DNA from 4 places in the Paenibacillus sp. V4I5 genome. Region 1 is predicted to be linked to each of the others. Evidence: riboswitches for the same ligand, from Rfam matches in the RefSeq annotation. Region 1 holds a riboswitch; each other region holds the start of a gene.
What was found. Region 1 has a riboswitch for cyclic di-GMP ahead of QFZ78_RS02790 (C40 family peptidase). Riboswitches for the same ligand answer to the same signal wherever they lie in the genome.
Positions count from the first base shown of each region.

Region 2: another riboswitch for cyclic di-GMP. It lies ahead of QFZ78_RS26795 (DUF192 domain-containing protein); the one in region 1 lies ahead of QFZ78_RS02790 (C40 family peptidase).
Region 3: another riboswitch for cyclic di-GMP. It lies ahead of QFZ78_RS14055 (hypothetical protein); the one in region 1 lies ahead of QFZ78_RS02790 (C40 family peptidase).
Region 4: another riboswitch for cyclic di-GMP. It lies ahead of QFZ78_RS10200 (putative bifunctional diguanylate cyclase/phosphodiesterase); the one in region 1 lies ahead of QFZ78_RS02790 (C40 family peptidase).

Region 1 is NZ_JAUSZB010000002.1:200,977-206,830, reverse strand. Features, by position in the region: gene QFZ78_RS02805 (phosphotransferase) at 1-710, opposite strand, end outside; gene QFZ78_RS02800 (ADP-heptose synthase) at 735-1,241, opposite strand; gene QFZ78_RS02795 (ribonuclease H-like YkuK family protein) at 1,389-1,982, opposite strand; gene QFZ78_RS02790 (C40 family peptidase) at 2,089-3,042, opposite strand; cyclic di-GMP riboswitch class I at 3,208-3,295, opposite strand; gene QFZ78_RS02785 (hypothetical protein) at 3,415-3,708, opposite strand; gene QFZ78_RS02780 (thiamine pyrophosphate-dependent enzyme) at 3,779-5,854, opposite strand, start outside.
Region 2 is NZ_JAUSZB010000002.1:5,457,304-5,463,157, reverse strand. Features, by position in the region: gene QFZ78_RS26825 (pilus assembly protein TadG-related protein) at 1-247, opposite strand, end outside; gene QFZ78_RS26820 (TadE family protein) at 258-638, opposite strand; gene QFZ78_RS26815 (A24 family peptidase) at 635-1,156, opposite strand; gene QFZ78_RS26810 (Flp family type IVb pilin) at 1,255-1,446, opposite strand; gene QFZ78_RS26805 (Flp family type IVb pilin) at 1,459-1,656, opposite strand; gene QFZ78_RS26800 (Flp family type IVb pilin) at 1,690-1,872, opposite strand; gene QFZ78_RS26795 (DUF192 domain-containing protein) at 1,893-2,225, opposite strand; cyclic di-GMP riboswitch class I at 2,331-2,421, opposite strand; cyclic di-GMP riboswitch class I at 2,829-2,921, shown strand; gene QFZ78_RS26790 (GspE/PulE family protein) at 2,976-4,616, shown strand; partial or broken gene QFZ78_RS26785 (response regulator) at 4,646-4,993, shown strand; gene QFZ78_RS26780 (EAL domain-containing protein) at 5,789-5,854, opposite strand, start outside.
Region 3 is NZ_JAUSZB010000002.1:2,667,285-2,673,138, reverse strand. Features, by position in the region: gene QFZ78_RS14070 (TIGR01777 family oxidoreductase) at 1-39, opposite strand, end outside; gene QFZ78_RS14065 (glycine-rich domain-containing protein) at 151-1,152, shown strand; gene QFZ78_RS14060 (MDR family MFS transporter) at 1,530-2,753, shown strand; cyclic di-GMP riboswitch class I at 2,865-2,959, shown strand; gene QFZ78_RS14055 (hypothetical protein) at 3,062-3,367, shown strand; gene QFZ78_RS14050 (DHH family phosphoesterase) at 3,500-4,414, shown strand; gene gloA2 (SMU1112c/YaeR family gloxylase I-like metalloprotein) at 4,491-4,886, shown strand; gene QFZ78_RS14040 (THUMP domain-containing class I SAM-dependent RNA methyltransferase) at 5,266-5,854, opposite strand, start outside.
Region 4 is NZ_JAUSZB010000002.1:1,755,555-1,761,408, reverse strand. Features, by position in the region: gene QFZ78_RS10210 (sulfite exporter TauE/SafE family protein) at 1-204, opposite strand, end outside; gene QFZ78_RS10205 (MFS transporter) at 402-1,733, shown strand; gene QFZ78_RS10200 (putative bifunctional diguanylate cyclase/phosphodiesterase) at 1,754-3,535, opposite strand; cyclic di-GMP riboswitch class I at 3,598-3,689, opposite strand; gene QFZ78_RS10195 (HAD family hydrolase) at 3,896-4,546, shown strand; gene QFZ78_RS10190 (GNAT family N-acetyltransferase) at 4,588-5,010, shown strand; gene QFZ78_RS38490 (DUF3502 domain-containing protein) at 5,021-5,086, shown strand; gene QFZ78_RS10185 (electron transfer flavoprotein subunit beta/FixA family protein) at 5,369-5,854, shown strand, end outside.

The sequences.
Region 1 (5,854 bases):
TGAGTTACGAACTCAAAATCAAGTACGGCCGTAATTTGACCCTCGTCATTAACCAGCATATTAGACCCATTGATATCACCATGAACGAGTTGATGAGGAAGCTTTCTAAGGTCAGGAATAGCCTTATAAAAAGCAGCAAATCGTCCAAATATATAGGAGAGCTCATCGCGCTGCATCCTGAATGGTTCTGATGGATGAAGACAGAACTCTTGAATCGCATCTGGTGTGCAGCGGGGATGGATATGTTCAATTTCATAATAAGGTGGGTAGACAGGTTTAAGTTCCATGGTAATCGCAGCCAGAGCAGAAGACAGCTTTCCAACAGCTTCTCCGAACTGCAGCAGTTGATGCATACTCCCCCAAGTAGGATTACAGCCATCTGTATACGTAAATAAGGCAGCCAATTTGCCTTCGCTTGCATCTAAGCGAACAACAGTCCCCCCAGTTGGGAGCTCCACTGGCACAGGTACACGAAAGGGAAGTTTATCTTTTTCTTTGTCTAGTGCCAAAAGAACACTATGTTCGAACATAATTTTGTCCATGTCACGATGAGTTTCGTACAATCGAAGAACATAGGAAGTACCTTCCACGTCTACGAACCGAGTTGTATTATTCATACCTCCCGCGCCAACACGCATGGACCATGTTTGAGCTGGAAACCAGTAAGTTGGTAGTGAGGTTAATTGCTCCTCTTGATCTTTGACACGCATAATTGCCTTCCTCAACTCCTCTTCCTAAACCTGATTGTCACCTTCTACCGCAAATTCAAAATCCTCTACGTCATATGCTTCGACTGGAATTCCTGCTTGAACCATACGTTCAATGAAATCTAACTGGTCAGTTAACAAAGCAGCCTGTTCTTTGATCGCCGTTAGAATTAATTCGGTTTCAATCGGGTCAAAATTGTCCCCATACTCCTCATTGTCAATCGCAAAAACAACCATCAAGGTGACATGCTCATTAATTGGCAAAGGTGGGCTTTTCCGCCATGGAACAGTTAACGCTTTTTCAATTTTTTTCTTATTAAAAGATTCCTCGAAGAAAGCAATCAGCTCACCAATCATTTGCTTCACGAAACCATCGTCTTCTTCCTCTAACATGATCGGCTCAGAGCCTGTCTGAAGCTCGTATAACTCCTGAATGCTGGTATAAGGTATCACATAAGTAACAGGCTGCCCAGGCAGCATTAACTGACCATGCACCGCTAGCATAACGGCTTCGATAATAAATGTTTTGCTCATCTTGTTCTCCCCTTTCTCTCTAACCTTGTAAAAGCATTATTTCGCTAAGAAGCTGAGGAATCCTCTTTTCACAACCTTCTCAACTAAACAAAACCGTCAGTTCCTATGATCGTGGTGACCACTTCGAACTAACGGTTTCGATTTCTCTTATAGGATGCCATCGATGACCTCATGATTCTCATAAATTGGCTGATACGGCTTCTTCGAAAACCGATTGGCATAGGCCGAAGCTACATAACAATCTGGTTTAATAACAGGAACCATACCAACAGATTCCACTCTCCGCACCATTTCTTGGACGAATTTAGCAGTCCTGTTTTTATTCTCATCGTCACCAGCATCAATATGAATAAACATGTCGAAGGAAGCACCTTGATACAGATGTGGAAGAATAATGTTTTCCATATCCTGTCGCTTAGACTCATCAAAATACATGGCAATCTCTTCACTCAAAGCAGTTTCCATCGAAAGTTTTTCCTTAATCGAATGCAGGGCCCGATGAACGATGACTTGACGATAACACGCCCACGCTCCTTTTCCTAACCGCTGGATAACTACACCGGTAATGAATTTCGTATGACCTGTGTGTACCTGACAATCCGTACCAATAATAAATTTGTAGGTTGCTACGGGGTCGTGACGCATGAATTGTAGAATACGCTCGTGTACGGTATCTAGGTTAAGTCCTCTTTCCGTTGTGTTCCGAAATTCCAGTGGCTGGGTCGTCGTCAAAGGTTTCAAAGATAAGGTTCTTCCTTTCTTCTTAGAATGAGGAAGAAGCGGATGCTGAAGCTGCATCCGCCCCTATCTATAGTATATGGCAAAACTCCTATGATCGAACCATCACTTATCGTAAAACACTGCCGCCGAACAAAAATCGATTTTCCCATTGCTTCCCAGCGATCGTATCTGTGCGAACTCCGCCGGATTCGACAGAATACGTATGCAGCATATTCCCATTTCCTAAATAAAGTCCAACATGCGTGATCGGCTCTGTAAGAACGTTCACGTTATCATAATCTGATTCTCTACTCCCTTTGTAGCTGCTGAAGAACATCAGATCTCCACGTTTCAAATTTGTCCACTCCTGAATTACAGGACCTAACGATTTAACATAGTTGCCTTGTGCCTGTGAATCGCTTGGTACGGAGAATCTTAGAGCATCCCAGAACATCGTTTGAATGAAATCCGAGCAATCAAAGGTCGTGGTGTCATTGCGTACCGAACCAAACTCATAAGGTGTGCCTAAGTAAACTTGGCCAGCTGCAATAACAGCTTCAATTTCTTCAGCGAGAGGTAGATTGGGTTTGATGACAGAGAAATCCGTGCTTATGTATTTACTATTTGTGCTTACATACCCGTTAGTTCCATTGGCGTCTTGAATTTGATACCAACTGTCGTTGACTTTTGCTATAACGAGGACGTCTTCCCCTTTACTAAGCATTCGAATAATCTTGGAGCCGGGCTCGGTTGCTGGAAGTGTACGAAAGTTTACGCCATAGATGATTTCCGCATTACTAGTTATTTTTATGTATCTGCTATTCGTCGAAACATAGCCGCTTACGCCCTGCGCATCCTTGATTTTATACCAATTCGTCGTTACATAGTCTGTGACGGTAACAATTTCGTTTGTTTTCAATAAACGTATAACATTGCTTGAAGTACTAGCTTGATCTCTGAAGCTTACCCCCGAAACAATTTGAGCCTTTGTTGTTACCCCCTCTTCTGCCTGAATGGCTGCAGGGACTACAAAAGTAAGCGCTAAAACAAGCATTCCGATAACCATCGTCCATTTTCTCATCGTCTCTACCTCCATAGGTTGATATCGCTCTTGCTGCGTTTGAGTCACGTAAAACCGAACTGGCGAAATGGATTATTTGAACCTGACACCTCCTCTACATCGAAAAAAGGATGACCCGTTTGCCTCAGCTGGGTCATCCTCTTCTTGTAGATGGGTCCTATCGCATTCGGCAGCTGGCTAGCACTGTACCTTTGGCACGAGAGCCCCTAAAGCTTTGCGTCCCTAGCTTTCGCTCGGTTTGCCATTTCGTTGTGATGTTAATTTTTTCTTTCGCATCTTATTATAGTTTGAGGGGGTTCTTCACGAATATAGGCGAAAGGTTGCGATTCTTTGTCGATATCATAGTGTCTGCGTACCTATTGACGCTAAGGTTTATTTTTCCAGTTTACGGACTTCCAGTTTTCGTGTATGTGTCCAAAACACTTGTAAATTAGGATCATTTTTCAACTTCACATTGCAGAGCTTCATTTCCCCTTCCTCGAGCTCAGTCACCTGCCAAGCATCCGGCTCCATTTCCCCTATGTTGTGCAGAAAAGCAGGAAACTGCTGCTCAGCCTCTTCTAAATCCGGCCAAAATTTAACGCCATAATAGGCTAAACCGTAGTGATTGACAAGTGTGCATGTGAAAATCTGCTGCGATATTTTGTGCTGCAACACATAGGGCATTTTCATTCCTCCGATAAAAAGGCACGTTCACCACGGAGGTGAATGTGCCTTCATTTTTTATGATGACGACTTATAAATAAGCATTCTCATGCTTGGCTTTTAACATATTCCAACGACGCTCGACTTCCGTTTCGAATGATTTCAGGGAACCCTCATATTCAGGCTTCGTCATATGCTTCGTTTTCCCCATCGTCTTGAGCCAATCCGATAGTGGTATCTTCTTGCTCTTATCCTCTGGGTTATATGTGATGGATGTAACCCCGTGTTCCACTTCATAGAGCGGGAAGAAGCAGGAGTCTACCGCAGCTCCAACGATATTGGAGCCTTCCTGGTCATCCGACAGCCAGTTCAGCGGACAGGCAATGAGAATTTTTCCATATACCAATCCCTCATTTTGAGCGTACCATTGTGCTTTCGCGGCTTTCTTCACAAGATCCTGCGGATACGCTTCCGACCCCGTAAATACATACGGAATATGGGTAGCGGCCATAATTTGGGCGGTATCCTTGTGATGGAACACTTTACCACCTTGGTGCTTCCCAACGTTCGAAGTCGATGTACGATGACCCATTGGCGTCGAATAAGACAACTGCGCACCCGTATTCATGTATCCCTCGTTATCGTACTCGAGAATAATCATTTTATGATTGCGCAAAGCCGCTCCGATTGCTGGTCCCATGCCGATATCCATTCCGCCGTCACCAGTGATCATCACGAAGGTGAAATCGTCCTTCAAACCCAAATGGTCGAGCTCGCCACGTCGCTTGCGCTCCCAGAACATCTCCACAACTCCTGAGAGGGTCGCTGCGCCGTTCTGGAACAGATTATGAATATAGGTCGCTTTGTGAGCCGAATACGGATAACCCGTCGTTACAACCATCGCACAGCCTGTGTGGAAGATCGAGACAATATCGCCTTCAATCCCTTTGAAAAACAGTTCCAAGCCGGAGAAAATACCGCAACCTGGACAAGCGCCATGCCCCGGAGCAATACGCTTCGGTTTCTTCGTCAGTGCTCGCAGTGGCGGAATACGCACATTCAGCTTGCCTGAGTTCTCATCCGGCGTTACCGTGATGAGTCCCGTCTTCAAATCCTCATACTTCATCGGCGTCAACACCCGCTTCGGCGCTTTCGAAGGATCACCTGGCGTGTGGCCGTAGTAATCGAAGGGAACTTCAACCTTGCCGCTTTGTACAGCGTCAGTGGCAAATTGGAACAAACTATGCCCGTCTTCGGCATAAAAGTCCTTGCCACCTAAGCCGTAGATTCGGCTTATGACAAGCGTATCTCTGTTCCCGTGTGTGAACAGCGCCGCTTTAATTTCGTTGACCATATTGCCGCCATGGCCGCCATAGGAATCCGCGCGATCGCCAACGGTGATCGCCTTCACATGCTGCAAAGCTTCAGCGATCTGCTTTGCCGGGAATGGTCGGATGATATTCGGCGCGATCGATCCGGCCTTAATACCCTTCTCACGGAGTTGATCGACGACGTCCTTAATGATTTCGGAAGCCGAATTCATCAAGAACACGGCGACTTCCGCGTCCTCCATGCGGTATAGCTCAAGAATCGGATAATCACGGCCTGTTAACTCCGCGTATTCCTGCCGAATACGATCATAAACACCTTCGGCGTTATACATGGCCATGGACTGCTGATAGCAGTTATTTATATAATCCGGCTCATTCATATAAGGACCTACGGTAATCGGATTATTACGATCCAACGTATCCGGGAAGCCCTGTGGCTTCTCTCCGACGAAAGCATGCACATCCTCACGATGTGCGAACGTTTGTACTCTACGCTTTTGGTGGGACGTGAAATAGCCGTCTGAAGCAACCAGAACCGGCAAGCGCACTTCCGGATCCTCAGCCAGCTTTAAAGCTATGATATTCATATCATAGACCGCTTGCGGGTCCCGACACATCACAATCGGCCAACCTGTATTTAAAGCATAGTATAAATCGGAGTGATCCCCATGAATATTCAATGGTCCAGATACAGAGCGACATACCAAGTTCATTACCATGGGAAAGCGTGTCCCCGATTGTACCGGCATTTGCTCTAACATGTACAAATAACCGTTGGCGCTTGTCGCGTTAAATACGCGGCCGCCAGCAGTTGAAGCGCCATAACATATGCCAGC
Region 2 (5,854 bases), 5.3 Mb from region 1:
TTAGAATTTGATTCGCAACATCGCGAACATTATTCTCCGTCGTGGTCAGTTCTTGTGCACCTGACAGAACGGCCGTATTCGCCATCTTCTGGAGGTGCATTTTGACGACATATACCTTACCTCCTTCTATTACGACCGCCGTCATACCCAATAATGCAGTCAATACGAATGCCGCCAGTACGGCGACATTTCCATCCTGTCGCACCATGAGGCGCTTTAGCTTTTCAATAATCAAACTAAGTTTCATGACTAGCCCCCTATTCCACTCTTATCGTTGAAGCGGCTTTAACGGTCGGAGCCGGAAGCAGCTTAGAAATAATGGGTGTCATATACGTGTATGGGTATTCCAAGGTAACGGTAACATAGTCGCCGGAATGGCGATTGGGCTCTTTTGGCGAGATGTCAACTCTAAGTAAGTTTGAATCGCCAAGATGCACATACTTTTTAGCGAACGTTTCGATTTCTAAATCTGTCCTATCAAATCCGCCTAACCTCACCGTTTCTTGTGCAACGTTGTTCATGTTCATATAGGCATACATCAATCGGCCGAAATCGAAGATACCGCATACCAGCAATAAAAAAATAGGAAGAATAACGGCAAACTCCGTCAGCGACTGCCCTCCCTCATCTTTGATCATAAAATCCCCCACCCTCTAAGCCAAAGACTTAATACCGCACCTCCTGCAATCGCAACACCATACGGAAATGCTGCCGTAAAGGCGTCATCTTTCATAGCAGAAGATATTTTCATCCCATATCTTAGCAGCACTACCGAGAAAATAACTTGCTTGAGTCTCTCGATAACACCCTTACGTAATAGGAGGAGTGCAAGTGCGATCACACCGCCGATTAATGCCATGTAGACGGAAGCAAGCAGCACGAATGTTACGCCTTTGAATGCGCCGACAAGCCCGAGCAGCTTCACGTCGCCGGCACCCATTCCTCCTAACAGATATGGAATCAAAAGGATACCGAACCCCACAACAAAGCCTAGTACACCATCCACAAAACCAGGAAAGCCGTCAGATGCGCTTAGCAGCATGAAACCGATTACAGTGCCTGGTAAAGTGACTGCATTGTAAATCTTGCGTGACTTCAGATCGGTGAATACGCAGATGGCGAGAATGATAATGAGCAAACTGTCAACTACAACCATACCTGCCTCCCAAGAATGTTTTTATAAAAAGGGTCTACGTTCCGTAAAACGTAAGACCCTCTTCATTGGAGCGTTAATATAAAAGACAACCGCTGTTATTATGGAGTACCATTAGTCGCATTTGCTACATCTTGGTTGACTCTGTTGAAGAGTGTGAGAATATTACCCTTCAGTGCAAACAAAACACCAACTACACCAACCGCGATTACCCCAAGAACCAGACCATACTCTGTCATCCCTTGACCCTGTTCTTCAACCAAAAGATTTTTGATTTTGCTCACCTTAATCATTTCACTCCTTTTTTAATCGAGAAGTCCTACTGTTCTGGCTGATTGCTCGATGACTCGAACACTTTTATCGTAGAGGCTGTAAACCTCCAACTTTATACCAAATAAGATACTAACTACACCCACCGCAATAACGCCAAGTACCAAGCCGTACTCTGTCATACCTTGGCCTTGCTCATTTGTATACAAGTCTACTAATTTAGCTGTCATCATATAGTTCCCTTCCATACAAGAAGGCTGATTTTATTAAGTGCGAGTAGCTGCATTCGAGACATCATTGTTCACTCTGTTGAAGAGTGTAAGAATATTCCCTTTTAATGCAAACAGAATGCCAACTACACCCACCGCAATTACACCCAGAACCAATCCGTACTCTGTCATCCCTTGTCCTTGCTCTTCTGTTAAAAGACCTTTGATTTTGTTTTTCATTTTAATTTCCTCCTCGTTTTTTAAATAAATTGGACCGTTTGACCGACGGTCGTTCGGGTAAGGCCGATACTGCCTGCGGGAAGTTCCACCACTGAAGTCGTGCCTTTGAATACAGCGCCAACGCGTCCCGGCTTCAACTGCTCTTCTACGCCTACGACACGATGCTGTTTATCCAGATAAACCACATCAATCGCGTATTGCATGAAAAAGGTATGTACCGATCTACACGGTTCGATGTGAAGGCATAACCCGCTGGAAAGTCGCTTTGTAAAGAGCAACCCACGTAGTCTGCGACCAAAGGTTTTGGCCTCCATCACCTGCTGGGCTATCGTTTCGCCCGTATTCGTATTCACCAGCCTCAAACAGTCTTGACCCCCTTATGCCAAATAAAAACCCCACCTTTCCCGAAAGGTGGGGTTGCTGCTGTATATGCACAGCAAAACAAACGCCCTTCCTCTTTCGGCAGCTGGCTGGCTTGACACGTTTTGTCGTGCGTTAGCCCCTATAGCTTTGCGTCGCCGGTTTTCACCGGTTTTGCCTTTGTCGAGATTCCAGATGCGATGTTCCGCTTGGAATTCGTTGTGATGCTTTCATCATAGAATTCGACTTGATTTTTAGGTATCCACCAAAAAGCCCAATTTTCTAACAATTTAGATAACTCATTTTCATGCCAAAAGACACCTTCTCTTATAGTTCTCCTACTATTTATTGTGGGTATAAAGTGATAACGCTGTTCCATCATTTAGGAGAAAACCCCTTGTTTTATGTCATTCCCATAAATTCATAGGCTTTGAAAGGCAGGATTTTTTTTAGGCTGGACCTACATCCGAACCAAAAAAAAATGCTGAAAATTAGGAAAATAGTACGACTAGTGCAAGGAAGGAATTTAAATAAACTTACAGAATGTTATTATTCATGTCGAATTATATGGTTAGACGAATCCTGTAATCCAAGTGAATGATAAAAGGCAAACCCGCGCGAAAGCCGGGGACGCAAAGCCACGGTTCTAACCCATCGAGATACGATGGCATGAAAGCCGGGCCGCTCTAGCAGCTTGGTTTTTTATTTTTCATTAAATAGATACGTTCAGTAAGGAGGAGCACATGCGCATTGGCGAACTTCTAGTCATGAATGGCGTTATTACGGAGGAGCAGCTCGATCAGGCGCTTAAGGAACAGACGCGTCACCCAAAAAAGCTCGGGGGGATACTGACCGAATTTGGGTTTATCACCGAGCGTCAGCTCGTCGAGGCGCTGGAGTTCCAACTAGGCGTACCTGTCGTAAATCTCAACGAAACGATATTTGATCTTCCTACAGTCCAGCTCATAGATGAATCGATTGCCAGGAAGTATCATCTCGTTCCAATCAGCTGCGCCGGAGGTAAACTCAAGGTGGCCATGATCGACCCTTTAAATAAAGAGGCGATTAAAGCTATTCAAATGGCGACGGGTATGAGTGTTCAACCGTTTATAGCCATGCGAATCGAAATGGAAGAAGCCATCAACCGATATTATGGTGTCGATACAACCGTAGAAACGTTGAATGAAATCATTCAAGCCGGCGTATATCAACAAGCAAGTGGCATTCATATCGAACCGCATGAAGACGGGCTTATAGTCAAATACCGAATTGACAGTTCGCTCAAAAATAAGAAAACGCTTTCTAAACACATGCATGAAACGTTGTTCAAACGCATCAAACTTCTAGCCAATCTAAATGCCTCTGAAGAGCGGCTGCCACAAAACGGCCGTTTTCAGATTAAGGTTGACCACAAGCAGTTGGATATACGCGTATCCACCCTGCCAAGTGTTAACGGCGAAAGCCTATTTCTTCGCTTGACAGATAATTCTGAACCTCAACTAGCCATTTCCGAGCTTGAGTTCAGTGAAACCAATTTGCAAAAATTCGAAAAAGCGCTTGGACTGCCAAGCGGCATGATCTTGATTTGCGGGCCGGAAGGCAGCAGGAAAACTTCCATGTTATATTCGATCCTCACTCGACTGACAAACGAAAACCATAGAATCATAACCATCGAAGATCCAATAGAGCTCAGAATGCCGGGAATTACACAGGTGGAGGTGAACGAACAGCTCGGCCTGACTTTTGCTCATGTGCTTCGGTCGGTATTGCGTCAGGATCCGAACGTCGTCATGGTCAGTGATATCCATGATGCGGAAACGTTTGAAATGGCAATAAGGACGACCCTCACCGGCCGTATTGTGCTCGGTGCCATATATGGCAGCAGTGCAGTCAAGACTATAAGCCGGCTGATGGACATGAATAAAGACTCGCACCTGCTCAGCGCTTCGCTTTCCTGCATTGTGACTCAGCGTTGGGTAAGGCGAATATGCCGTCAATGCGCTCAATCCTTGCCCGCTACCGAAGATGAAATCAAGCTATTTGAAGCTCATGCAGTTCTGCATTCGGATGATCAGAAGAACGGAAAAGGAATTATCGGCAATTTCCGAACCTTGGTATCCACCCAGATCAGCGGCAAATTAACCGTGACTCGAGGGACTGGCTGCAGAGTATGCAACGATACCGGTTATCGAGGTGTGGTTGCCCTACAGGAGGTGCTGCTTATTGACGGAAAGCTGCGCGAGCTCATTACTGGGCAACGTCCGATCCAGGAAATCGAAAACCATTTAGTGCAAATCGGCTACAAAACGATATTGTACGATGGGCTACTCAAAGTTCGTGAAGGCATCACTACCGTCGAAGAAGTGTTAAAAACGATCGATTGACAGCAATCCAATTCTAAGGGGGAACTAGGATGTCTTACCGATTTCTTATTGTTGATGATACCCAATTCATGCGCAAAATGGCTGCCGATTGCTTAAAGCAGAATGGTTATGAAGTGGTTGGAGAAGCGACTAACGGTAGAGAAGCTATTAAGCTGTATGAAGAACTGATTCCGGATATCGTCCTGATGGATCTAACGATGCCTGAAATGAATGGCATCGATGCCATTAAGGAAATTCTTAAGCTCGATCGCGACGCCGTCGTGTTGATCTGCTCGGCCAGCAATCAGCAGGATTTGATTTTCGATGCGCTTGAAGCCGGGGCTAAAGGTTACTTAATGAAACCTTTCAACCCCGTCCGTTTAATTGAAATGATCCAAACTCATGCAGAACCCCATCTCGGCGTTGCACCTTCGGCTAGCAAGGAAGACCTTACGGCACATTCAGAGGATCAAACTCCTATCGAATTCGAGGATAAGCCAAGTGTGATCGAACACGAACATCCCGTAGAAAAATGTGAAGACAATCAGGCTGAAGCTGTCGTGGCGGGCATTGAGCCTGCCGCGTTGCTCGAACTGCTCGAGGATTCGCATCCAGCGACGATAGAACAGGAAGCTGCTGCAGAACTAATAGCAGCGTCAATCGAGATTCCAGACCTTACCGAGAATGAGAACACAAATCATAGGATAAGGGGAAATGAGAAAATGAAAAGCTTTGTTAGCAGCTATAATTGCAGTTGGCAGGAAGACATTCAGGGGAATACAGCGAATTTCAACGTCGTTTGTACGGAAAGTGAGAACAAAATTATCATTGAGATGTCCAACCAAAATAACGAAAAACAGGTCATCCCCTTTACACTCGACGGTTTCCACCAGTTGACTGACTGGTTGGAAGGACATATGGGAAACCGAATGATATCGAAGTTATAGATATACCATAAAATCCTTATACAAAACAAAGACAAATCTAGTGAGAAAACCTCTATCGAGGCCTTTCGAAGATGAGCGACCGCGTTTAAATGTAGGTTTTATCGCCAATAAGAAAGTCAGGTTTTCTTTTAGAAAAAACTTATACTTTCTTATGTGGTCAAATAGGTTCATGATCAAACAAGCCCAGGCCGTTTTTGGCACTGGGCTTGTTTGACCTCTCAACCTTTTCAAGTAAATATTCCTTCGTTAATCCTTTGGTAGAAGCCATACCCGCTCAATAAACTCCCCTGCTGATATCGGTCTGCTAATCAA
Region 3 (5,854 bases), 2.5 Mb from region 1:
GCCTATAAACCCGCTGCCGCCGGTGACTGCTACTTTCATCATTCAGCACCTCCTTTCTTTTATTATAGGGCCTATATACAATGTTTTCCAATCTGCGTTATTCTTCTCTTTACATTACTATGTTATATTGGAAATAGGGAGGGATGCCAAATGTTTCGTTTTTTATTCCGAAAATCACCCAAACCGTCCAAGAGAAGTCGCGTAGGCAAATCCAAACCGGACTTTCGAGCTTCAGATCTACCCCAAGGGCTTGGTTTGCTAGAAGGAGTTCCGTTAGAACGTATCGTTACTAAGCTGAATAGTGCACTTCCACTTGATTATGTAGAAAGACTCCAATATCGCGTAAAAGCTGGGAATCCTTCCATGTCCGATGACGAGTTTGCCTGTAAATGGTTCGAATTAAAGCGATTTTTCCTGATGAATCTCATTTTAAAAAGAACTCCGATGTTTAGCAGCGAAATCGATGAAATTTGGCATGAGATGCTGATGTTTACGAGAGAATATCAACGGTTCGGGGATCAATTCGCTGGTGGCGTTATTCATCATTCACCTGAACGTGAACCGAAGCAAATGCCGGGTGAACGTGCTTGGTTCGATTGGGTATATGCGCACTTGTTCGAGTTCGCTCCAACGAGTTCACGATGCTGGAACGGTTTTTTCCGCAATCCGCTGGATGAGGAACGTACAGATTTGCTTCGCAAAGCGAATGAAGAAGAAATCGCCGAGCAATGGTTCGATATGGAGCAGGCGAAGCGGTATCCAGAAGTTGCAGAGACGATCCGCATACTAATCACGCAGGCGATTAAAGAAGCCAGACATTCAGTGAACAGTCGCAGGTTTGAGGACACAGGCTGGAAGGATTCACTAACAAACCCGAACAACTTGGTGTATATGGCAGGAGCCATGATGTTCTTCTCCATTCAGGATAATGGTAACTATACAAGCGGGATGAACTCGCAGTGGCCTGAGGCTGGACTAGAATCGGAGAAATACAAGCAAAGCAGCTGTTCTTCATCGGGTTGTGGCGGCTATGGAAGCAATAACGACAGCTCAGGAGATCAAGGTAGTGGTGGCTCTAGCAGCTGCAGCTCCGGCTCGGGTTCTTCTTGCTCGTCAGGGTCGAGCTGCGGGTCTGGATGCGGCGGCAGTTAACGTAAGCTGTGGAAGCAGCATTCTGTTCGTAAAATCGCATGACCCCGACTGGGGTTCCGGGTAAAGCGGCGAATGGACACTAGGAACATGATGAAAACTTTCTTTTGGACACTCTCCGTCGGAGGGTGTCTTTTGTTGTGCGCCCAGCATGGGCGCTATCTACAGGGTTCAAGTCCTGAATGGCGAAGGCAGTAGTAGCCATTAGCTTAAGACAAGGGTGTCGCCCGCGAGGATGAATCTAAAGGAAGTCAGCGGCTCACAGATTCAAAACTAGAGCCAAATTGGAGACACATATCGTCATTTTTCGTGTATAATTGGAATTCGGTGTCGATTTCTTTGACCTTCGGTAAATTAAACAGCGATAGGAGTCATCTCTAATGAATCGATTGCGTGGTTTTCTAAATTCTTATCATCCCATTGTACATACGTTAATACTTGGAACCGTTATGGCTAGGGCCGCGTCCTCTATGAGTTTGCCGTTTCTCGCGATTTATTTAGCCAGACATACGTCGATGAGTGCGGTGATGATCGGAATTGTCATTGGGATGGGTTCTTTGGCTGGGACCGTAGGCGGTTTTATTGGGGGCACCTTATCGGACCGATTCGGAAGGCGCATTATCATGCTGGCGGCGCTTTTCGGCTGGGCGTTCGTGTTCTTAGGCTTCGGCATGGTTAAATTACCAATTCTGTTTATGCTGCTCAATATGCTGAACGGCTTGTGCCGATCCTTTTATGAGCCCGTGTCGCAGGCGTTGATGGCAGATCTCACAGAACCTGCTAAGCGACTTAAAGTATTTTCGATGCGGTATATGGCTATTAATCTTGGTGTTGCAGTCGGGCCACTTTTGGGTGCCTTTTTCGCTACGATGAACGGTGCGCTGCCTTTTCTCATCACAGGAATCATTTATTTTATTTATGCGGTCACTCTTTACGCACTGCTCATCGCTTTTGGCATCAAGAAAATCGAGGGTGAGAAGAAATCTTCGGTTACTTTCGGTTCTGCTGTGCGAGTGATTCGCAGTGATATGACTTTTCGCTTGTATATCTTTGGTGGCATTATTGGAGCTATCGGATACTCCCAGGTGATGGTGACACTTTCGCAATATTTGGAGCAGAGTTTTGTCGATGGCGTGAAAATGTTTGCGATCTTGATGAGTGTGAATGCGATTGTGGTCATTGTCATGCAGATTCCACTTACTCGGTTGGCCGAAAAGTACACGCCAGTCGCTGCAATTGTAATTGGCAACCTAATGTTTGCGTTAGGGGATGTCGGCTTTGCATTTTCCCACTCGCTGGTATGGCTAATTATTTCGATGGGTATTTTCACCCTTGGCGAGATTCTAAATTACCCCGCTGCTAATATGTTGATTGACAAATTAGCTCCCGAGCATATGCGTGGCACCTATTTTGGCGCTCAAACATTAACGAACATAGGCCACTTTATTGGACCCTGGGTAGGTGGGTTCTTGCTCGTTTCTTATGGTGGAGATACGTTATATGTTCTTATGGCTGTTCTTACAATTACGGGATCCATTTTCTACTGGAGAGGCTCAATTCGTCAAATGATGGCGAAAAATACGTCGAAAAAAGAATTTTTTTGAAAAATAATGCAAAATTAGTTCTTAGGAACTATTCGATTTCAAAACGACTTCCCGTATCCTTGAGAGTGTACATATTTATTACTCTTAGTTCTTCAGATATGTAGCAAGACATCTCGACAAAGGCAAAGCTGGCGAAAGCCAGTGACGCAAAGCTAAAGGGGCTTCCTTGTCCTGCAAACCGGACTCGCAGCCAGCCAGCCGCCGAACGATTGGGTATCAACATCAGAACCCCTCCGATCGGTTCACTATGGTGGGGTTTTTCTCTGTCATAACAAATTCATGTAAAAATAAAAGGAGGATCCAGCAGCATGCAATCAGAAGGAATACAACAAGAAGAACAAAAAGTGACCTCGCTATGTGGTAATCATGTTGCCCGTTTGGTGCCTTCCTCGGATGGACCAAAGCTCATGATTAATCGGGAAGAATACGCATTAAATGAAAATTGTTGGGATGTTGAAATGTTTCACGGGAGAAACAATAGCATCTTGATTTTCTACTGGAAGGGCGAGGTTAAACTTTCTGTGAAAATGCCGCCGATGTCGCAAATTGAAGCATTTTTGACAAGGCTTTATCAATGTTTATCATCCAAATTAAGAACGGTACAGCCTATCTAGGCGTACCGTTTTTTTATTACCAGCTGTAAGGGATTTATAAAGACAAAATGATTGTCACAAATTGACAAAAACTGATATAATGATTGTAGGTTTTAGTAGTGCTTTGGAACTATTTTTAGGGGGATACATAGCATGAGATTAATCACTCGTTCGGATTTTGACGGATTAGTATGCGCGATGCTTTTCAAAAAGTTAAACATGGTGGATGAAATGAAATTCGTCCATCCCAAAGATATGCAGGACGGTTTGATAGAGGTTTCGGAAAACGATATTTTGGCCAATGTCCCTTATGTAGCGGGTTGTGGCTTGTGGTTCGATCATCATTCCAGTGAACTTGAGCGGATGGGCGAAAAGATTGAATTCAAAGGGGAAACCCGTATCGCGCCAAGTGCGGCACGTGTTGTTTATGATTACTATGGAGGGCCTGAGACCTTCGGTGATATCGATGATATTATGCGTGGGGTAGATAAAGCGGATTCGGCGCAGTTCAGCAAAGAAGATATTTTGAACCCAAGCGGATGGGATTTATTATCTTTTATCATGGATGCTCGAACGGGTTTAGGCCGTTATCGCGATTATCGGATTAGTAATTATCAATTGATGGAAGATCTTGTGGAGCACTGTGCAACGATGTCCGTTCATGAGATTATGGAATTACCAGATGTGAAAGAGCGTGTTTCGCGATATTTTGAGTTAGATGCCTTATATCGTGATATGCTTCAAACCTATACGCGGACGGAAGGCAATGTTATTATTACCGACCTTCGTGATGTGGAAACCATCTATCCAGGGAACCGTTTCATGGTGTATGCCCTTTATCCGGAGCAAAATATCTCGATTTGGGTCGTCGATGGCCGAAATAAACAAAACTGCGTCTTTGCTTGTGGTCACAGCATTGTGAATCGCTCGTCCAAAACGAATATTGGCAATTTGATGCTCCAAAATGGTGGAGGCGGTCATCGTGCAGCTGGTACTTGCCAAGTTGACTATGTGCACGCTGAGGAAGTTTTGAAGAAAATTGTTGAAACGATGAGAACAGACGGATAAAATAAGTGAAACGGACCGCAGGATGGGGAGTTCCCGGAAAGCGGTTTTTCACGAAATGGGGACAGGGGGCAATGGAGTGGAGTTAGAACAAATTCATCATGTGGCGATCATCAGCTCCAATTATGAGCGATCGAAACACTTCTATGTCGACTTACTTGGATTAACAGTCATACACGAAACATATCGTGCAGAACGTGACTCCTATAAGTTGGATCTACGCATCGGGAAGACCGAGCAGCAGATCGAGTTGTTTTCATTTCCGAATCCTCCGCTGCGAATTAACCAGCCTGAGGCAAGGGGTCTTAGGCATCTGGCTTTTGTCGTGCCGAATATGGAACAAAGCGTTAAGGAACTTGAGAGCAAGGGGATTGTGGTAGAACCGGTGAGGATTGATCCTATTACCGGTGACCAATATACTTTTTTTGCAGATCCGGATGGGTTGCCCTTGGAGTTGGTGGAACATGCGAAATGATCGCCAAGAAAGGACAGAACAGGAGCCGAAGCTGAGGTTTGCCAAAGGCTGCCTATGGAGTATTCTTGTGTCCATTCCCTTATGGGCGTTATTGATTTGGTTTTTGTTTATAAAATAAAATCCCTCATTAGCTTGGTCTGACCGCTGCATGCATGCAGTTCGGTCGGATGAGCCGTTGAGGGATTTTTATTTTTCCACATAAGAAAGTATAAGTTTTCGGAACCCGAAAACCGCTTTCTTATTGGCGATAAAACCTAATATAGGGATCTTTGGTCGGAGACCAAAGTCTCTCCGCATATAGGGATCTTTGGTAGTAGACCAAAGTCTCTCCTCGCTAAACGCGGTCGCACATCCCTGATCGGCCTCGATAGAGGTTTTCTTACTTGTCCGTTTGTCTGCGCGGTGGCAATGGTCCTAGATACTGGAACAGGTTACATTCGATCCGACCATTAAATAGTTTGCGCTTCTTATCCGCGCGGCGGTTCATATAGTGCTCGAGCTGTGTGCTCGGGCTTAAGATGAACATGCTCCATGAAGGCATGGGAGCGGTGAGTGCACCGAGCTGGCGCAGCGCCACCTCTACATCTTGCGCTTCACCAAGCCGCTCTCCATAAGGAGGGTTGGTGATCAAGCAGCCGTAGTCTCCGCGTGGGCGGGCTTTAGCTACTGGTTCCACGAGCAGCTTGAACTGCTTCGTCAAGCCGGCGGCTTTCGCGGCAGCCTCTGCGACTTCGATGGCAGAGGGATCAATGTCACTGCCAATGATGTTCAGCGGAACATCATCTTTAACCGCGTCGAAGGCCTCGTCGCGAGCCTTGTCCCACAGCTTGCGGGGGATATTGCCCCACGCCTCGCTAGGGAAGCTGCGCCGCAGTCCTGGCGCGATGTTCCATCCGATCATAGCAGCCTCGATCGGAATCGTTCCAGACCCGCAGAACGGGTCGTAGAGCGGTCTGTCGACCTTCCAG
Region 4 (5,854 bases), 1.6 Mb from region 1:
GAAATCAATCGTTTTCTGCCGCCAATGCTGAATCGTGCCAAAAAGCTTTGTAATCGAATTATAAAGTAGGTCTGTTCCAACGGCAATTGAAGGATGAATACCAATCAGGATCAAAATAGGGGTGAGCAGCGAAGCTCCGCCTACACCAGTCAATCCGACCATAAAACCAACCAATACACCCATAAATAAAACTGTTAAAGTCATGTTGTCATGTCCCCAATCGAATTACCCACTAACCTTATTGGATTAATTTTATTACATAGAAAAGCATTATGTAAAGGGAAATTTTTTAACGTGCTTTTTATTTGACTTCATCATGCTCTGAACATGCTATTCATCCATTCTTGAATCAGTTACAATATATGGATGTGAAAAAGATCAGCAGTTAGGAGGGGACATCCTTGAGAAATCGAACAACGGTTATGGTGAGTATTGTTTTGGCGGTATTAGTGTCGTCTATCGATACCACGATTGCGAATACCACCATGCCGATTATAGTGAAAGAAATTGGTGGCAATGACCTGTATGCATGGGCATTTACCTCTTATATGGTCCTTTCTACTGTACTAGCTCCACTAGCAGGCAGACTTTCTGACCTATTTGGGCGGAAACGGATCTTTGCAGCAGGTATACTTCTGTTTCTTTTCGGATCTGTTCTTTGCGGTTTATCTCAGAGCATGCTGCAGCTGATCCTGTTCAGAGCCATTCAAGGGATTGGTGCAGGGGTGATGATGCCTTTTCCTGCCATCATTGCGGGAGATATTTATCCAGTGGAGCAGCGAGGTAAAGTTCAAGCGTATTTTACCGGGATGTGGGGGTTATCTGCGATTTTAGCGCCTCTACTGGGCACGTTCTTCGTTACCTACCTGAGCTGGCGGTGGATTTTTTTCGTCAATATACCGGTATGTATCATTGCACTTCTTGCCTTGCAGCCGTATAAGGAAGTGTATCAACCGAAGAAAGCAGTGGTCGATTATGGCGGAGCTATTTTGTTTGCCTGTGGAATATCCTTATTGCTGCTTACAACAGCAGTTGAGCATTATAGCTACATCTATGGTGCGCTAGGGGGGATATTTATGATTGCTTTCTTTTTTTATGAGAAAAGACATCCTGCGCCAATTGTTCCGTTAAACCTACTTCGCAATCGTCCGGTGGCCATAATGATTGCAAGCTCCTTTCTCAGCTGCGCGGCTCTCTTTGGGACTTCTAGCTTCATTCCTCTCTTCTTGCAAAATCAAGGCTACTCGTTGTTTGTCAGTGGTATTGCTCTTCTGAGTACATCCATTGGGTGGATGGCCGTTGCTGTGCCTGGTGGAAATTGGGTGCTTCGCTATGGATATAAACGGCTTTTAGTTATAGGTAATATGATACTCGTTATTACAGCAGCCTTATTTTATTTCATACACGAAGGTACTCCATTCTGGTACACGTTTACCGCACTAACGACGCTTGGTCTTGCTTATGGAATAATTTTCACCATTACTACAATCGGTTCACAGCAGCTTGTAGAAGCGAACCAGAAGGGGATTTCCACCTCGCTTCAGCTCTTTGCACGGAATATTGGAACAGCGGTCAGCGTAACCATCATGGGGGCAATCCTTACTAAATCCAGCGTCTTTTATACGGGTATTCACGGCATGTTCGTATTTGGACTTTTGGCAAGCTTACTTTCATTGGCCATGCCGTTTGCTATTCGCTCGGTGTCCAATCTGAAAAGCCAGAAGACGGAGTAACATCCGCATTCTGGCTTTTTTCATAAAGCATTTGGACTAGCATTATCATCATGGATCATATAACTCTTTTCAAATAGCTCGGCTGTAAGTGGAACAGATAATAAGTATCCTTGTATATGTTGACAACCAACTCTCTCTAAAAAAGTGAGCTGTTCATGAGTTTCTACACCTACAGCAATGACACTCAATTTTAAACTATATGACATGGCCATAATAGCTTCAATGATAGAAGAATCAGAAATAAAGGTAGAGATGTCTTTAATGATCGATTTATCAATTTTCAAAGTATCGACTGGATACTTATGTAAATAACTTAAAGAAGAATAACCAGTTCCGAAATCATCGATGGAGATTTTAACTCCCTCACGCTTTAAAGCATAAAGCTTTTCCATACAGCTGAGGCTGTTATTCATCAATGCACTTTCGGTAATTTCAAGTTCTAAGTACTTTGCTTCCAGCTCATTTTGATGCAGAATATCAAGAATCATTGTCACCAAATCTTCTTGATGAAACTGAACAGCGGATATATTGATTGCAATAGGAACAGGCTCCATACCTGCAGCTTGCCATTTATTCATTTGTACGCAGGCCGTTTGTAATACCCATTTTCCAATTGCAATAATTTGTCCGGATTCTTCTGCAATAGGAATAAATTCCTTCGGCGAGACGCTTCCTAACTCATGGCTATCCCACCTAAGTAAAGCTTCAACGCCGATGATTGTGCCGGTAGGAATATGGAATTTGGGTTGGTACATCAGGTAAAGCTCATTTTGTTCTCTGGCTGTCCGAAGGGATTGTTCACAGGCACTTCTCCTCGAATGAATGACACTCAGTTCCTGTTCATAAAAATGATAATGGTTTCCTCCACGTTCTTTGGCCCGATACATCGCTTGATCGGCATTTTTCAGTAAAACCTCCGGATCTTCTCCATCGATAGGATACAAAGAGATACCAATACTGGTGGAAACAAAAATATTTCGCCCATCGATTTGGAAAGGAGCTTCCAATTGTTGAATGATTTTCTCCGCTTGCACAGCTGCTGACTTCCGATTTCCGAAAGGGAACAAAATCACAAATTCATCGCCACTTAGTCTGGAGACAATGCTTTGTGCAAACAAGCTTTCTGAGAGCAATGCGGAGAACTTTTGCAAAACAAGATCTCCTAAGTGATGGCCTAAGGTATCGTTGATGTGCTTAAACCGATTTACATCAAGGAAAAGTAGCGCTAAGCTTTGCTTATGTTGTTTGGCGTTGTTTAACGCATCATGGAAAAGCTGATTGAACTGGTTGCGATTCGGCAAACCTGTCAGAAGATCAAAGTAAGCTAGCTGCTGTATCATTACTTCAGATTTCTTTTTTTCAGTCAGATCGCGAAGATAAGCTGTATAGACAAGCTTTCCTTTATACGGAGTGCTCGTAATCGTTATTTCTGCCGGAAATACGCTGCCATCCGATCGAAATGCTTTCAATTCGATTCGCTTACCGATAATCGTCTCGTCTTTAGCCGTGAACAGCAGATTTAAGAAGGTTGTCTCCTGGCCATCTTTTTCAAAAAGAAAATCAATTAACGTAAGCCCTAGAGCTTCTTTGCGTTCGTATCCAAAAATGGCTTCTGCCGCAGGATTAAACGCAATGATCTTCCCACTTGAATTAAGCAACATGATACAATCGATAGCAGACTCTAAAAGGGAAGCTTTGAGTGCTGTTTGGTTAGTAAAGGATATGTAAAGAGCAGTTATTGAAATAATGAACGTTAGCAGTATGAGGTAAATAGGATAACTATCTATTAGCGTAAGATGCATGAATCAACCTCATTTCGTATAAATAAAAAAGTCCATCCCGAATGAAAGGATGAACTCCTTGACTCGGTAACCTGTCGTCCATAGCATCCAATTAGGGGTGCCTTAGGTCATGGCTTTGCGTCGCATTGTTTCCAATGGTTTGCTTTTGACGATTCTATATATGTAGTTCAAAAGGCACTAGTTAATGATGTAAAAAGCTTATATACCAGTTAATACGCCTCATTATAATTAGTTAAAAATGACGTGTCTATAGCGGTATTTACATATAATTAGCGAAAAATGTCGAATTCAACTAAAAAAAATTAATAATGCTAATTTCTTAAAATTTCTATAGTTCTAGAGATGGATAGGTGAGGTTTAATGAGTACATCAAGTCAAGTTCGAGGCATTATTTTTGATATGGATAATACACTGCTGAGGTCTAGCATTAATTTCCAAATGATGAAAAAGCAAGTGGCGGACTACCTTACAGAGAATGATTTACTGCCAGTTGGTTTCCCGATTCAAGAGCATACCACATCAACCATGATTGAGCATGTGAAAGCGAATGGGATACCTGAAGAGTCCTATAATGAAGTAATGAATATGGTCGTTCAACATGAACTAATAGGCATGGAGGGTGCAGGACTGGAATCCCATGTTTCCGAGCTTCTAAATGTTTTAATGACGGGCTATGTCCTGGTTATTGTTACAAATAATTCATACAAGGCCGCAGTACATGCGTTGGAAACGACTGGAATTCATCCATACTTTGATTTGATCATCGGAAGAGAGCAGATGAATGCCATGAAACCATCTCCCTCCGGGTACTTAGCTGCTAAGCAGCATTTTCCACAAATTCTTGAGAACGAATGGATATCGATCGGTGATTCGTGGATAGATGGCAGAGCATCCGTTGATGCAGGAGTTCCCTTTATCAGCTATGGGCCAAACGGACATCTGATGAAGGAGAAGGGAATCACCCCTATAGCGCATATTGACAGCTTGCTTAAGTTGTTAGATTATGTGTAGATAATGTAAAACGAAAGTAGTGAATAAAGATGTTAGTGAATGTGAAATCCCGACTTTACGAAATTGAAATACAAGAACTGCTGAGTTACAGCGTTTTCCCCGATCAGGAGGCGCTGCAACCTGTCATTGAGCGTTATGAAAATGATGCTAATCTATGGTTGTTTGGATATGAATCCGAAGGTATCTTGGTGGGCATCATCGGCTTTAAGCTCAGTGATAATCAGGAGATGACGATCACTCATCTGGCCGTTGAACCGGAGAGCAGAGGGGTAGGCTTTGGACGGGGAATTATCCTTGAAATTATTGAAGATATGCACCCTGTTCGAATCGTGGCTGAAACGGATGAAGAGTCAGTCCAATTTTATCGGAATATTGGGTTCGTTATTCGCAGCCTTGGGGAGAAGTATCCAGGTGTTGAGCGTTTCCTATGTACCTATGAGGTAGAAGAAGCGGAAGAGGATTAAAGCGGCAGGTATGGATAAAATTATTGCTGAGAAGCAAAGACAATTAGACGAATGGGCGAAAACGAACAAAAAATAATCATTAAATAAGGAGAGAGCTGCATTCCACGCTTTGGCGTAGGTTGCGGCTTTTTCATTCTCCGAGCAACATCGGTAAGATTACTTTTGGGCCTTGGACTAAAGTAAGTGTCATGTTAGGAGGCTTTTCGCATATATTGTGTTAGATTATTAACTTAAAAAAAAGACTGAAAGCGATTTCGTTTCGTCATTTTAAGTGACAAAATTCACAATGCTGACAAGCTCAGATCCGTTTGCTGTCGAATGTGCAAGCAAGTTTCCTAAGAAATAGGAGGGTGCAGAGATGCTGCATATAGTCGTTTGTATTAAGCAGGTACCTGACTCTAGAGAAATTCGCATTGACCCCAAAAATAATACGTTAATTCGCCAAGGTGTCCCAAGTATCGTGAACTTCTATGATATGCATGGGCTGGAAGAGGCGCTCCGTATTAAGGATGAACAGGGGGCAAGGATTACAGTAGTCACAATGGGACCTCCGCCAGCGGAGAAAGGATTAAAGGAATGCATCTCCCTCGGGGCAGACGATGCTGTGTTGGTGACGGATCGCGGCTTCGCGGGAGCGGACACGCTGGCGACATCGTACGTTGTTGCCCGAACCATCCGTAAAATTGCTGAAACGTGGGGACCGGTGGATATCGTTTTTTGCGGCAAACAAACGCTGGACGGCGACACGGGGCAAGTTGGGCCAGGCGTCGCATGCCGATTGGATTTGGAACAGCTTACTTATGTAAACAAAGTTGTTGATGTGGATGAAAAGCGGCGAAAAGTT